2 regions of the Peribacillus sp. JNUCC41 genome follow, and region 1 is predicted to be linked to the other one. Evidence: riboswitches for the same ligand, from Rfam matches in the RefSeq annotation. Region 1 holds a riboswitch; the other holds the start of a gene.

The links. A riboswitch is a leader RNA that binds a small molecule or an ion and turns the genes downstream of it on or off. The one in region 1 is predicted to bind S-adenosylmethionine.
Region 2: another riboswitch for S-adenosylmethionine. It lies ahead of metK (methionine adenosyltransferase); the one in region 1 lies ahead of JNUCC41_RS14440 (methionine biosynthesis PLP-dependent protein).

What each region holds. Positions count from the first base shown of each region.
Region 1 is NZ_CP062163.1:2,970,122-2,978,085, reverse strand. Features, by position in the region: gene JNUCC41_RS14455 (ABC transporter ATP-binding protein) at 1-213, shown strand, start outside; gene JNUCC41_RS14450 (hypothetical protein) at 274-516, opposite strand; gene fumC (class II fumarate hydratase) at 625-2,007, opposite strand; SAM riboswitch class I at 2,332-2,445, shown strand; gene JNUCC41_RS14440 (methionine biosynthesis PLP-dependent protein) at 2,532-3,644, shown strand; gene metC (cystathionine beta-lyase) at 3,641-4,822, shown strand; gene JNUCC41_RS14430 (type B 50S ribosomal protein L31) at 4,935-5,183, opposite strand; gene JNUCC41_RS14425 (ABC transporter ATP-binding protein) at 5,316-7,337, opposite strand; gene JNUCC41_RS14420 (ABC transporter ATP-binding protein) at 7,334-7,964, opposite strand, start outside.
Region 2 is NZ_CP062163.1:1,200,758-1,208,721, forward strand. Features, by position in the region: gene JNUCC41_RS05920 (hypothetical protein) at 107-502, shown strand; gene JNUCC41_RS05925 (alpha/beta hydrolase) at 573-1,376, opposite strand; gene JNUCC41_RS05930 (gamma carbonic anhydrase) at 1,587-2,105, shown strand; gene metK (methionine adenosyltransferase) at 3,860-5,050, opposite strand; SAM riboswitch class I at 5,218-5,380, opposite strand; gene pckA (phosphoenolpyruvate carboxykinase (ATP)) at 5,811-7,397, shown strand; gene JNUCC41_RS05945 (nucleotide sugar dehydrogenase) at 7,785-7,964, opposite strand, start outside.

The DNA.
Region 1 (7,964 bases):
CTGATGGGCGCGGAGATCATGCTCTACTCCACATTAGAGGGGCAGGACTTCGTCGCACGCGTCGATGCCAAGAATATCATCCAGGCAGGCGAAAACATCGAACTTGCCCTCGATATGAATAAAGCACACTTTTTTGACAAAGGGACTGAACATCGCATTTTAGTGGAAGAAGATGAACAGATGCAGGAAAGCATGAAGTTATCAGCCAATTAAACGTAAAAAGACCCATTCGTCGTGGGTCTTTTTACGTTTATTCAACTAAAAAGGATAAATTCATTCCTGGACCAATACCACTTCATCATGTCCGCATTCAGAGCATTTCATGAGATGCGGGCATTGGCCTTTTTGAAGGGATTTAGGGTATCCGTCGTTTTCTTTAAGTATGTCGATATCCATATAAGCACTGTAATCATCAGCGTAGTCCATGAATTTCCCTTTATCATCAAGATCACTGCCGCATTTCGGGCATTTCACATGAATTTTTCTTAGACCGTTGCAAAGCGGGCATAAAGACATTGTTTTTCCTCCTGTTCACGATACCTATGATCTCAGTATTTGTTCATTCCATTATTTTAACCCATGGAAACACCCTCCCTAATACCAAGGGAGGGCACTTCCATTCAATTATTTATTAACCATGTTAGCAGGATCGACCCATGCTTTGAATTCATCTTCCGTCAGGAACTTCAATTTCAACGCAGCTTCTTTCAATGTTGAGTTGTCCTTGAATGCAGTTTTGGCGATTTTGGCTGCTTTTTCATAACCGATATGCGGGTTCAATGCTGTTACCAACATAAGGGAGCGTTCTACATTTTCTTTGATTTTATCCTCATTTGCAGTGATGCCTACCGCACAATTATCGTTGAATGAATGAATGCCTTCCGTCAATAATTTTACCGTTTGCAGGAAGTTATAGATGATGACAGGCTTGAATACATTCAATTCAAAATTACCTTGGCTTGCTGCAAAGCCAATTGTAGCATCGTTACCCACGATTTGAGTTGCAATCATGGTAAGCGCTTCACTTTGTGTTGGATTGACTTTACCTGGCATGATGGAGCTGCCTGGCTCATTTTCCGGAATGGCTATTTCGCCGATTCCGCTTCTTGGCCCACTTGCCAGCCATCTGACATCGTTCGCAATTTTCATTAAATCCGCTGCCAATGCTTTTAAAGCACCGTGTGCGTAGACGATTTCGTTATGGCTTGTCAATGCATGGAACTTATTATCAGATGTGACAAAAGGATATCCAGTATCAGCTGCAATTTGTTTGGCGGAAAGTCCCGGGAATTCTTTTTTTGTATTGATTCCGGTTCCTACAGCCGTTCCTCCTAGTGCAAGGTTCAATAATTTTTGGCTGCTTTCCTCAATCATCGCTAGATCTTTGTCGAGCATCGCTTTCCAACCGGAAATCTCTTGTCCCAATGTTAATGGTGTAGCATCTTGAAGATGTGTCCGGCCAATTTTCACGACATCCCAAAATTCTTTTTCTTTTGTATCGAATGTATCACGAAGAGCTTTGATGGCAGGAACCAATTTTTCAGCGACTTCCATAAAGGCAGCAATATGCATGGCTGTCGGGAAAGTATCATTTGAGCTCTGTGCCTTGTTAACATCATCATTCGGATGAAGGGTTTCCGATTCACCATTTTCTTTTAACCATTCATTTCCTTTGTTAGCGACCACTTCATTCACGTTCATATTACTTTGCGTACCACTTCCCGTTTGCCAAACTACAAGCGGGAAATGCTCATCTAGCGTTCCTTCAAGGATTTCGCCGCAAATCTTGACGATGGCATTCTTTTTAACTTCCGAAAGATCACCAAGATCATAGTTCACCTTTGCCGCAGCTTGTTTAACGTATGCAAATGCACGAACTAATTCAATCGGCATTTTTTCGTTACCGATTTTGAAATTGTTACGGCTTCTCTCGGTTTGTGCTCCCCAATATTTATCAGCAGGAACTTTCACTTCACCCATCGTATCTCGTTCGATTCTGTATTCCATGTGTTCTCCTCCTATGTTTGCACTATTCATTGAGACTTTTTGCATATGAAATGAATAATGTCGAATTATTCTTTCTCTCCATACATTGTACAAACTTTATTATTTTAAAGCAAAAATATCCGCTGACCTTTCACTTTTTCCGAAAATCCCATGCCCCTTCGTGTTTATATGAAGATTCGGATATTTTTTTTATAGATACATAAAGTGTTGACGCACTAGGCACCAATTAACCTGGTCATGAACATCCAAGCATTATCCATCCCAAAATGTCCTTGACAGTATTTTGTATATATAGTAAATTCAAAAGAAATTGAATAATCTAAACTCTTATCGAGAGAGGTAGAGGGAATGGCCCGATGACACCTCAGCAACCTTCATTTGTTTCAAACCAATGAAAAGGTGCTAATTCCACAAGTTTGTGAACTTGGAAGATAAGAAGAATGACTCGTCCTTACTTAATCAAAGTCTTCTTCTTAAAGAAGACTTTTTTTTATTTTATATAACTCAAAGGAGCAGTGAAAACCATGTACAAAACTGAAACATATCTTGCTCAATTAGGAAACCGCAGCGAAACGGCGACAGGAACAGTCAATCCGCCAGTATACTTTTCAACAGCTTTTCGCCATGAAGGAATTGGCCAATCGACGGGATTCGACTACACAAGAACAGGTAATCCTACACGCCAATTATTGGAGCGTTCCATCGCCGATATGGAAAAAGGCGACCAAGGTTATGCCTGCAGTTCAGGAATGGCCGCCATTTCCACTATCCTTGCCCTTTTTAAATCAGGTGATGCCTGGATTGTCAGCGAAGATCTTTATGGTGGTACATATCGTCTGTTAGAACAAGGTTTTAAAAAATGGGGATTGCAGTGTGACTATGTAAACACTTGTTGTTTGGAGGATATTGAAAAAGCCATCACTCCTCACACGAAAGCCATCTTCATCGAAACTCCCACTAACCCTCTTATGCAGCAAACGGACATTAGCGCTGTTGCCGCATTGGCCAAACAATATAATTTATTATTAATCGTTGATAATACTTTTTACACGCCTCTTATCCAACAACCCATCCTGCTTGGAGCGGATATCGTGATTCACAGTGCAACCAAGTATCTCGGTGGTCATAATGATGTGCTCGCCGGACTGATCGTTGCTAGCGGCGCTGAATTATGTGATGCATTAGCCTTCCATCATAATGGTACCGGAGCTGTCTTGAGCCCCTTTGATTCTTGGCTGATGATGCGTGGAATGAAAACCTTGGCATTGCGGATGGAGCGTCATGAAAAGAATGCCAAAATACTTGTAGATTACTTGTCGGAACATGATTGTGTCACGGACGTATTGTATCCCGGCAAAGGCGGCATGATTTCATTCCGTATCATTGATGAATCGGCGGTCAACCCCTTTTTACAATCGCTCTCATTAATTTCCTTTGCAGAAAGCCTTGGAGGGGTTGAAAGCTTTATCACCTATCCTGCCACACAAACGCATGCCGATATACCGCTTGAAGTCAGAACGGCAAATGGAGTTTGTAATCGCCTGCTCCGCTTCTCCGTTGGCATCGAGGATAGCGATGATTTGATTCAGGACTTGCAGCAAGCATTCGCACATGTAAAAAGGGAGGCGCTACGATGACAGGTCATGATTTTAGCTTTGAAACGAAATTACTTCATAATCAGCATAAATTCGATCCGGCAACGGGCGGTGTGAGCGTCCCCATTCAGCATGCATCGACTTTCCATCAATCCGATATCGATCAATTTGGCAAATATGATTACAGCAGAAGCGGGAACCCGACTCGCGAAGCACTTGAAGACATCATTGCCGAACTTGAGGAAGGCACTCACGGCTTTGCTTTTTCATCAGGTATGGCTGCCATTTCAACAGCCTTCCTGCTATTGTCTGCCGGGGATCATATCGTCATTTCCGAAGATGTGTACGGCGGAACGTTCAGGATGGTCACAAGCGTATTGATCCGTTTCAATATTGAGCATACCTTCGTTGACATGACGGATCTTGAAAGCGTCAAAGCCGCCGTTCAGCCAAATACCAGGGCCATATATATCGAAACGCCTTCAAATCCGTTACTTAAAGTGACCGATATTCAAGCCGTATGTGATATCGCAAAAAAAGCTGGTGCCTTAAGTTTTGTTGATAACACATTCTTGACCCCGGCTTTGCAAAAACCGTTGAATCTGGGCGCTGATGTTGTCCTTCATAGCGCGACGAAGTTTTTATCCGGACATAGTGATGTGGTAGCTGGGCTTGCGGTAGTGAAAGATCCGGAATTGGCCGCAAGACTCGGTTCGCTCCAAAACTCCTTTGGAGCGGTCCTTGGTGTCCAGGATGCCTGGCTTGTAATGAGAGGTTTGAAAACCTTATCAGTTAGAATGGAGCATTCACAAAAAGGGGCAGAAAAGATTGCAGCCTACTTAAAGGAACAGCCATTGGTGAAAAAAGTGTATTATCCCGGCCTTTCCGATCATCCACAGCACACCATCCAGAAAGGCCAGTCACTTGGAGCGGGGGCGGTCCTATCATTTGAATTGGAAAGTGAGGAAGTCTTCCGTTCTTTCGTGAACACTGTCGAGCTCCCTGTTTTTGCCGTAAGCCTAGGAGCGGTCGAATCTATATTATCTTACCCAGCCAAAATGTCCCATGCTGCCATGCCTGATGATGAAAGGGAAAAGCGAGGCATCACGAACAGCTTGCTCCGCCTCTCTGTCGGACTTGAAAATCCGGACGATTTAATAAAGGACTTCGATGCAGCCCTCGTTAATATTGCCAAAGGGGAAGCAATTGCTGCAAAATGATTTCAGGATGGGTGCCTCATGATTATGGGCACCCTTTTCCTTAGCCTCATTATTAACTCTTTTTCAAACCCAGTCATAAAAAAAGACCATCGATTTTCCGATGGCCTGACTCTCATTTCTTCATATTATATTTATCCAGGAAGCGATCCACCCGTCCGCCTTTTTCAGCAAACTTCTGCTTTCCGGTATAAAAAGGGTGCGTATCTGAACTGATTTCCACTTTTAATAATGGATACGTTTGGCCGTCTTCCCACTCGATCGTTTCATTTGACGTTTTTGTGGAGCCCGTCAAAAATTTATACCCACTGTTGGTATCCATGAATACCACTTGTCGATAATCTGGATGAATTTCTTGTTTCACTATAATCACCTCATCGTCTGTATAGGTGTATCTTAAACGTAATGATTACTATTATCAACATTTTTGCTTGAGGGTGCCGATTACGACAACCTCATTATAGTTTGGTCTTGATTATCCATCCTTATTCTGTGTTCAGCCAGCCATGCCTCCTTTATGCGGACCAGCCTGCAGTTCATACATTTGATAATACTTCCCTTTTAACTCCATTAATTCTTCATGTGTACCTTGCTCAGCAATCCGCCCTTTATCCAGTACAAGAATTTGGTCGGCATTTTTTATCGTGGAAAGTCTATGGGCAATGATGAAGGTCGTTCTCCCTTTTTTCAGCACTTCCATTCCCTCCTGGATAATTGCCTCGGTTTCAGTATCGATGCTTGCTGTCGCTTCATCCAAAATCAATATCGCCGGATTGAATGCAAGAGCACGTGCAAAAGAGATTAGCTGCCGCTGTCCGGAAGACAATGTTCCCCCTTTTTCGATAACAGGTTCATCCAACCCTAAAGGAAGATGCTTCAGAACTTTGTCCCCCCCTACATCTCTTAATGACTTTTCAACCATTTCCCTTGTGATGCCTTTATGATTCAGACTGATATTGGAAGCGATGGTGCCAGTAAATAAATAGGGATCCTGAAGGACGATTCCCATATGCTCCCTAAGTGTCTGATGGGGGATATCCAATATATTCGTGCCATCGATTTTGATTTGGCCTTCACTACTGTCATAAAAACGGAACAATAAATTCATTATGGAACTTTTTCCTGACCCAGTATGGCCAACTAAAGCGACCGTTTCCCCTTGTTTAGCGGAGAAGGAAATGTCCCTTAACACATATTCATTATCCTTATAATCAAAAGAAACATTTTCGAATTGCACATTTCCTTTGTATCTGGACATGCTTTCATCACTGACTGCCAATCCCTGCTCATCCAATAAACTGAATGCCCGTTCCCCTGCAACAAGTGCCTGTTCAAGGTTAGCGAACTGATTGACGATTCCGTGAAGCGGATGAAGCAGGCGGCTGATCAAATCAACAATTGCATACATCATCCCTAAAGAAATGGCTGAACTCGCTGTAAGGGAAATCCCGCCGAAATACCAGACGAATGCCATTAGCGCCAAAACCTTAATGACCCCGATCAAGTTTCCACCCGTCAACGAATTCAAATGGAGCATTTTATTTTGATAGGAATAATGCTCCCGGTTCAGATTCTCAAAAGATTGCTTTGTCTCCTTTTCACGTCCAAATGCCTGGATGATGCTCATTCCAGAAATGGATTCATTGATCATCCCATTAATATCGCTGACCCGTTCCCGAATGATGTGATTATATTTCGAGGCGAATTTGCGGTATACAATCGTCCAGATAACGATGATCGGAATAAGTAAAAGTCCAATGGTACCGACTCGTGGATCCAGAATATACAAAGCAATCAGAACCCCGAAAATATTAATCGTACTCGAGAAGAAGTTGGCGAGCACGGTTACATATAATTCCCGAATCGCTTCCGTATCATTTGTGACCCTGGCTACAACTTTACCCGCTGGCATATTATCGAAATAACGTATCGGCAGACGGGAAATATGAGTGAAAATATCATTTCGCATCTTCTGTATGATTCGGTTCGCCGCTTTCTGTAAATAAAAACTTTGCCCATATTGAAAAATGGAGGAAAGGATGACAAGACTAAAATAAAAAGCCACAAGCTTAATGATCCGCGGGATTTCCGGTTGGTAAAACCGCAGCACTTCCTGACTCGTCAATTTCACAGCTTGCGCATGTTGCTCTTTCCCATCTTTCTTGATGATCAACGATTGGTTCTCCAAGGTTCTGCGCCCCTCGATAGGGACAGCTTCATTTACGAAGACAAATTGATTGCCCACCTGCAGAATATGGACTTCCCTGCCTTTCTTCTCACCTTTTGCAAAGTAATCAGCCCGTTTATACCAATTTCCATCATACTTGACAGCATCTTTTCCTTTACCCGCTTCATACCAGGTAGATTCAATGCCAAGTATATGTGAATCGATGATTCTCTTGGCAATGAAAGGACCCGTTAAATCTGCCGCTACCGAAAGTGCCAGCATGATCAGGGCGCCAATGATCAATTTTTTATAAAGGGCAGCATAATTAAAAAGTCTCTTTACGACCTTCATGACTTCACCTCCGTCCCTTCGTCAACCTGCTGTCGTTCATATTGTTCTCTATACCAGCCATCCTTTTGCAGTAAATCCGCATGAGTCCCCTCTTCGATGATCTCTCCGTTGTCCATCACGATAATTCTGTCCGCGTGCTGAACGGCTGATAAGCGATGGGTTGTGATGATCGTCGTTTTCCCTGCACGTTCATTTTGGATATTTTCGATGATTGTCGTTTCCGTTTTTGCATCTACAGCGGATAAGGAATCATCCAATATAAGGATTTCCGGATTTTTGATCAGTGCCCTGGCAATCGAGATCCTCTGCTTTTGCCCTCCAGATAGGGCGACACCCTTCTCACCGACGAGTGTCTCAAGACGGTTGGGCAGCATCATTAAGTCCTTCTCAAAATCCGCAAGCCGGATAGCATCATCCAGTTCCTCTTCCGTTGCATCCATTTTACCGAACAAGATGTTTTCCCTAACAGATTTCGAGAATAAAAAATGATCCTGTGGAACGTACCCGATCCACTTACGAATATCTTCAAGGTTCAGTTGCTCCAACGGCATGCCTGCAAAAGCGATTTCACCTGTTCCTAAAGGATATTCCCGCAGCAATTGCTTCACGAATGTCGTTTTTCCACTT
Region 2 (7,964 bases), 1.8 Mb from region 1:
TTTTTTCAATCCCAACTCGCAGGCAGCAGAATTACCAATCATAACTTTTTGAATTTTTCGTCTATAATGATTATAATGATAGAAAATAGATAAGAGGGTGCAGAGAATGGAACATTTGCCTACTTCATTACTGACGGATATATTGACTGAAAAAATCAAAAGGGATTCAAATGAGCAATACGGGGATTTTGTCAGCTCGCTTAACTCGTTGACAGAAAAACAAAAAAACATGGAGGACCTCAAACAATTCGATCATCATTTTGATAAGTTCCTGCCACAGCTCGATTTAATGATTTCCACCCAAAACCATGAAGCGATCATGAATATGAAAGCGACTCTTTTGGACCTATTCGCCAATGACTTGACCTTCAAATCCATTTATCTTCTATCGACCGCATTATCCAATAAAAAAGAACTTACACATTTAAAACAATTTATGTATCCGGTTACTTTCTGGGCACCGGTCATCAAATCGAATGAAATGCTTAAAAACGCAGGCTGAACCAAATAAAAAAAAGCTGCCGAGATTTACATTCGGCAGTTTTTTCATTTATCGTGAAAGTATGTACTGATCAAACGACATACCCTAATATCTTTAAACGGTTTTCAACAAAACTCAGCGCATATTGAAATACATCATCCCGCTCTGGTTCATTGAAGATTTCATGATAAAGCTTCGGCCATTCCTTATATTGCTTTTCACTGGCCAAGTTATAATTAAACCACTCACGAACCGCCTTCTTATTCACGATTCGGTCATCTCCGCCCTGCATGACCAAAAGCGGCACATCCTGAAATTCAGGGATCTCTTCAAAAGCATCCTTCATGGCCTGTGCAAGCTCGCGATACCAGCGGATTGAAACCTTCGTGATATATAATGTATCGTTTCTATCGGATTCACGGATTTCCGCACTTCTCGTTGCCATTTCAGGTGTCAATCCGGAATCTACCCTGAACTGAGGCATCACGATGTTCAAACCATGCGAGATGGTTGTAAGGAACTTCCGCGGCTTCGTTACGAGGCCCAAGCATGGAGAAGAAAGAATCACCCCTGCAATGTCCCATTCCTCTTCCTGAAGAAGGCGTATCGAAATCAAACCACCCATGCTGTGTCCAAGCAAAAAGACCGGCAACGAATATTCGTAAGCCTCTTCTATCCAGCTTTTCACTTCGTCCAAATACTCATCAAAGGAATCGATATGTCCCCGGTAGGCGCGAGTTGTCATACCCTGCCCAGGAAGGTCGCCCATGACGACATGGTATCCAGCTGAAAGCCACATTTGTGTTACCCACTTATAACGTCCGTGATGTTCCATTGCCCCATGAATGATGACAATGACTCCTTTTGCGTCTCCTTCTGTCTCCCATTTCCACATTCGAAATCCCCCTTTCGCTTTTCACTTGTTGTGTACGATTCATGATAGTCAAAATAATATATATAAATTATAACCATATTCGTGATTTTCGACAAAAAAGAAATCTAACAAGTTGTACATTGCTATTATAAATAGCCAAGTGTATTTGCATACGGTATATTAAAATAATACATAAAAACATTCACTTCGGAAAGGAAATGATTGAAATTGATTATTTATCCGTATAAAGGCAAAGAACCTGAAATCGCTGAAAGCGCTTATATCGCTGAGAATGCTGTCGTGACAGGTGATGTCAAAATCGGCGACGAAACATCCATTTGGTTCAATTCCGTCATTCGCGGTGATGTATCCCCAACCATCATCGGGAAAAAAGTCAGTATACAGGATAACAGTGTCCTGCACCAAAGCCCAAATAATCCATTGGTCATCGAGGATGAAGTGACCATTGGCCATCAGGTCATTTTACATAGCTGTAAAATCCGCAAAGGAGCTTTGATCGGCATGGGATCGATCGTGCTAGATGAAGCCGAAATCGGCGAAGGGGCCTTCATCGGTGCCGGCAGTCTCGTTCCCCAAGGTAAAGTCATTCCACCGAACATGCTGGCATTCGGACGTCCAGCTAAAGTCATTCGCGAAATCAACGAAGAAGACCGCCAGGATATGGAACGCATTGTACGTGAATACGCCGAAAAAGGACAATACTATAAAACGGCGGAACGAATAAAGTAACTCACCACCAATTGACTGAAAGTTACGAGTATTATACTGAAACTCACCAGTAAACGTTACAGACTCACAAGTAAATGCTACTAACTCATGAGTAAACTGCTCTACTCACGAGTAAACTGCTCTTACTCACGAGTAAACTGCTACTAACTCACGAGTAAACTGCTACTAACTCACGAGTAAACCGCTCTAATTCACGAGTAAACTGCTACTAACTCACGAGTAAACTGCTCTAACTCACGAGTAAACTGCTCTAACTTACGAGTAAACTGCTCTAACTTACGAGTAAAACGCTCTAACTTACGAGTAAACTGCTCTACTCACGAGTAAACTGCTCTAACTCACGAGTAAAACGCTCTAACTCACGAGTAAACTGCTCTAATTCACGAGTAAACTGCTCTTACTCACGAGTAAACTGCTTTAATTCACGAGTAAAACGCTCAAACTTACGAGTAAATTCTACTAACTCACGAGTAAAACGCTACTTACGAGTAAACTGCTCTAATTCACGAGTAAATTCTACTAACTCACGAGTAAACTGCTCTAACTCACGAGTAAAACGCTCTAACTCACGAGTAAACTGCTTTAATTCACGAGTAAAACGCTCTAATTCACGAGTAAACTGCTCTTACTCACGAGTAAAACGCTCTTACTCACGAGTAAACTGCTACTAACTCACGAGTAAACTGCTCTAATTCACGAGTAAACTGCTACTAACTCACGAGTAAACTGCTCTAACTCACGAGTAAACTGCTCTAACTTACGAGTAAACTGCTCTAACTTACGAGTAAAACGCTCTAACTTACGAGTAAACTGCTCTACTCACGAGTAAACTGCTCTAACTCACGAGTAAAACGCTCTAACTCACGAGTAAACTGCTCTAATTCACGAGTAAACTGCTCTAATTCACGAGTAAACTGCTCTTACTCCACGAGTAAACTGCTTTAATTCACGAGTAAAACGCTCAAACTTACGAGTAAATTCTACTAACTCACGAGTAAAACGCTACTTACGAGTAAACTGCTCTAATTCACGAGTAAATTCTACTAACTCACGAGTAAACTGCTCTAACTCACGAGTAAAACGCTCTAACTCACGAGTAAACTGCTTTAATTCACGAGTAAAACGCTCTAATTCACGAGTAAACTGCTCTTACTCACGAGTAAAACGCTCTTACTCACGAGTAAACTGCTACTAACTCACGAGTAAACTGCTCTAATTCACGAGTAAACTGCTACTAACTCACGAGTAAACTGCTCTTACTCACGAGTAAACTGCTCTAACTTACGAGTAAACTGCTCTAACTTACGAGTAAAACGCTCTAACTTACGAGTAAACTGCTCTACTCACGAGTAAACTGCTCTAACTCACGAGTAAAACGCTCTAACTCACGAGTAAACTGCTCTAATTCACGAGTAAACTGCTCTAATTCACGAGTAAACTGCTCTTACTCACGAGTAAACTGCTTTAATTCACGAGTAAAACGCTCAAACTTACGAGTAAATTCTACTAACTCACGAGTAAAACGCTACTTACGAGTAAACTGCTCTAATTCACGAGTAAACTGCTCTAACTCACGAGTAAAACGCTCTAACTCACGAGTAGTTGACCCAAACAAACTTGTAAACGCCCCTGACTCACGCGTATTGCACGTAAGTTGAATTTTTTTGGGATTTCTTGAATTATTCCCGCTGACGGCAAAATTAATCCATAAAAAAGGTGCCCCGCTAATTGCGGGACACCTTTTTTTATATGGATTACGCTTGTGCTTTTAATGTTTCTGCTTTGTCCGTGCGTTCCCATGGAAGATCGACATCTGTACGGCCAAAGTGTCCGTAGGCAGCTGTTTGTTTGTAGATCGGGCGACGAAGGTCAAGCATTTTGATGATACCTGCTGGACGAAGGTCGAAGTTAGCGCGAACTAGGTCAACAAGGACTTCTTCGCTAACTGTACCAGTTCCGAACGTATCAATTGAGATAGATACTGGCTCTGCAACACCAATTGCGTAGGCCAATTGAACTTCCGCTTTGTCGGCAAGTCCGGCTGCCACGATGTTTTTCGCAACATAACGAGCAGCGTATGCAGCAGAACGGTCAACTTTAGTAGCATCCTTACCAGAGAATGCACCGCCGCCGTGGCGAGCGTATCCGCCGTAAGTATCAACGATGATTTTACGTCCAGTAAGACCAGCATCCCCTTGAGGTCCGCCAATTACGAAACGGCCAGTCGGGTTGATGAAGTACTTAGTATCGGCATCGATCAATTCAGCTGGAACGACTGCCTCGATCACGTGTTCTTTTAGATCGGCTTGAATTTGTTCAAGCGTAATTTCTGCATCATGCTGTGTAGAGATAACGATCGTATCTACACGAACAGGAACGTTATTTTCATCATATTCCACAGTTACCTGTGTTTTACCATCAGGGCGCAGGTAAGCAAGAGTTTCATCTTTACGGACTTGAGCCAAGCGGAATGAAAGTTTATGCGCCAATGAAATCGGAAGCGGCATAAGCTCTTCTGTTTCATTACAAGCAAATCCGAACATAAGACCTTGGTCCCCTGCACCGATTGCATCGATTTCTTCCTCTGACATGTTTCCTTCACGAGCTTCCAATGCTTTATCGACACCAGCTGCGATATCGGCAGACTGCTCATCAATGGAACTCAACACTGCACAAGTTTCAGCATCGAAACCGTATTTCGCACGTGTGTAGCCAATTCCTTTAATCGTATCACGAACGATACGCGGAATATCTACGTAAGCGGAGGTTGTAATTTCACCGGCAACAAGTACAAGACCTGTAGTTACGCTAGTTTCACACGCAACACGTGCATTTGCATCCTTAGCTAGGATAGCATCTAAAATGGAATCTGAAATCTGATCACAAATTTTGTCCGGATGGCCCTCTGTAACAGATTCAGAAGTAAATAGACGTTTCTTTGACATCGTATTTCCTCCTTGGAAGTTAGTATGTTGCAGGCAAAAGCCTGAATTTTACGGAACTCGTTTCCCTCATTAGTTTCAACTATAGACACAGAATTACTTATTAAAAAACACAAAAACCTTCCCTGGCAAATGAGGAAAGGTTTAACATTCTGTCTTCTATCCTTTCACTCTTATCGTTCAAGGGTTTTTTACCTTGCTCAGGTTAGCACCATCACCACTATTCCTTGAAGACCTTCGCTTTATTTTCGGCGATCGATCTTGGAGTCAAGTTCAATATGGCAGGTTGCTGGGTTTCAAAGGGCCTGTCCCTCCACCAACTCGGGATAAGAGAATCCGTACAATTTAAGATATTATCGTATCTGGCTGGAACTTGTCAATGCTTTTCTAAAAAGATGATATCCATCCAGAATGGCGTTCATTTGAAAAAACATGTTGATGCAGCGTCCTAGAAGGGCTTACAATGCAAAATACGAATAGAAATGTTGTAAATTGCCATTAATAATAAAGTAATGAGCATCCGAAAAGGAACGACATCCTGACTTTCCCTTTAGCCATATATTGCTTACTTACTTCCTATTAAAATAAAATTATCTTCATGAAAGTTTATGCGGTAATCCTGAATCGGTTCCTGCCGGATTAAAATGATTAATGCAACTAACTGAAAATAATCACAAATTAAAAGAAATAGTATAGACTAATTAAATGAATGTGTTATACTAATTGTAATCTAAAAACTTAAACAAAGGAAGGTACCTCATATATGAATTCTGTAGACGTTTCTAATGAGTTACACCAATTATTAACAGGAAACAATGTGCAAACTCAACTTTCAGTTCCTCAATTGGTCGAAAAAGTATTAAGCAGAAATGAAGGCGTTCTAACATCCACCGGTGCGGTAAAAGCTGAAACTGGCAAATATACAGGTCGTTCACCTAAAGATAAATATATCGTTGAAGAAGCATCAGTTAAAGATAAAATCGATTGGGGTCCAGTGAACCAGCCAATTTCCGAAGATGTATTCAATAAACTATATAATAAAGTAGTTGACTACCTAAAAGCAAAAGAAGAGATTTTTGTTTTTAAAGGTTTCGCTGGTGCAGATGAATCATCACGTCTTCCGATCCGTGTTGTTAATGAATATGCTTGGCATAACCTTTTCGCCCATACTTTGTTCATCCGTCCAAACGAAGAGGAATTGAGAGGTCACGAAGCTGAATTCACAATCCTTTCTGCACCTAACTTCAAAGCAGACCCGGAAGTTGACGGAACTACATCCGAAACTTTCATCATCGTTTCATTTGAACGCCGTACCATCCTGATCGGCGGAACGGAATATGCAGGAGAAATGAAAAAATCGATCTTCTCGATCATGAACTACTTACTTCCAGAGGCTGGAATACTTCCAATGCATTGCTCTGCAAACGTAGGACGTGAAGGGGACGTCGCTTTATTCTTCGGTCTGTCCGGTACAGGCAAAACGACTTTGTCTGCAGACACGAGCCGTAAACTGATTGGCGATGACGAGCACGGCTGGTCTTCTAACGGCGTATTCAACATCGAAGGCGGCTGCTATGCGAAAACAATCAACCTTTCACGTGAAAAAGAACCACAAATTTTCGATGCGATCCGTTTCGGTGCCGTACTGGAAAATGTTGTTGTTGATCCGGATACACGCGAAGCGAACTATGATGACAGTTCATTGACTGAAAACACTCGTGCTGCTTACCAAATGCAAGCGATCGATAACATCGTGAACCCAAGTATTGCAGGACATCCAAATACAATCATTTTCTTGACAGCTGATGCTTCAGGCGTTTTGCCTCCAATCAGCAAGCTTTCCAAAGAACAGGCAATGTTCCACTTCCTAAGCGGATACACTAGTAAATTGGCTGGTACTGAAAGAGGCGTAACTTCACCGGAAGCTACATTCTCCACTTGCTTCGGTTCACCATTCTTACCGCTTCCAGCTACACGCTATGCCGAGATGCTTGGTGATAAAATCGACGAGCACAATGCAAAGGTATACCTTGTCAACACTGGATGGACTGGCGGTGCATATGGAACTGGAAGCCGTATGAAACTGGCTTACACCCGTGCAATGGTACAAGCTGCACTTGAAGGTGAATTAGCGAACATCGAAACGATCAAAGATGATATCTTCGGTTTGGATATCCCGCTTCATGTTCCTGGTGTTCCTGATGAAGTGCTTCAACCAATCAAGACTTGGGCAGATCCTGCAGCCTATAAAGAAGCAGCAACAGACCTTGCCGCTCAATTCCGTGCAAACTTCAAGAAATTCAAAAGCGTTCCAAGTGAAATCGAAGAACTTGGCGGACCGACAGCTTAATAAATTTCACACAAAAGGATCAAGCTCTTGGCTTGGTCCTTTCAGTTTGTCGACAAGAAAGTATCTCTTCCCGAACCAAGAATATGTTTTCCTTCATGGTTTCTTTATTAAGCAAAATAGGGCGAAAAATGGCGTCTGCGGTCGTATATAATGCTGGGCAGGGCGAAAAACGGCGCTTGCAGTCGAATAACTGGCTTCCCCATCCCCCCAGATGCCCGCTTGTGAGACGCTTGGCAGACACAGACAGTCTCGGCGGAAAGGAATGTTTCTACAATTTGTCTGAAAGGATCAAGCTCTTGCTTGGTCCTTTTCTTCATTGGAAAAAGGGCACTGTCATAGACAGCGCCTCCTTTATCCTTATTCCATTAACGATGTTTGTCCAAGTTTTTAGATGATCGCTTTATTCCTGGCTTTTTTCATGGACATCGTTTTGTATTCATATATATTGCCCAGGTTGGCCACCGGGACTTCTGTTTTAGTTGCATCAATGCAATTGCGTGTATCCAAAATCAATTTATTGCTCATGAGATCCGATAGCTTATCATAGTCCATCCGTTTAAATTCATC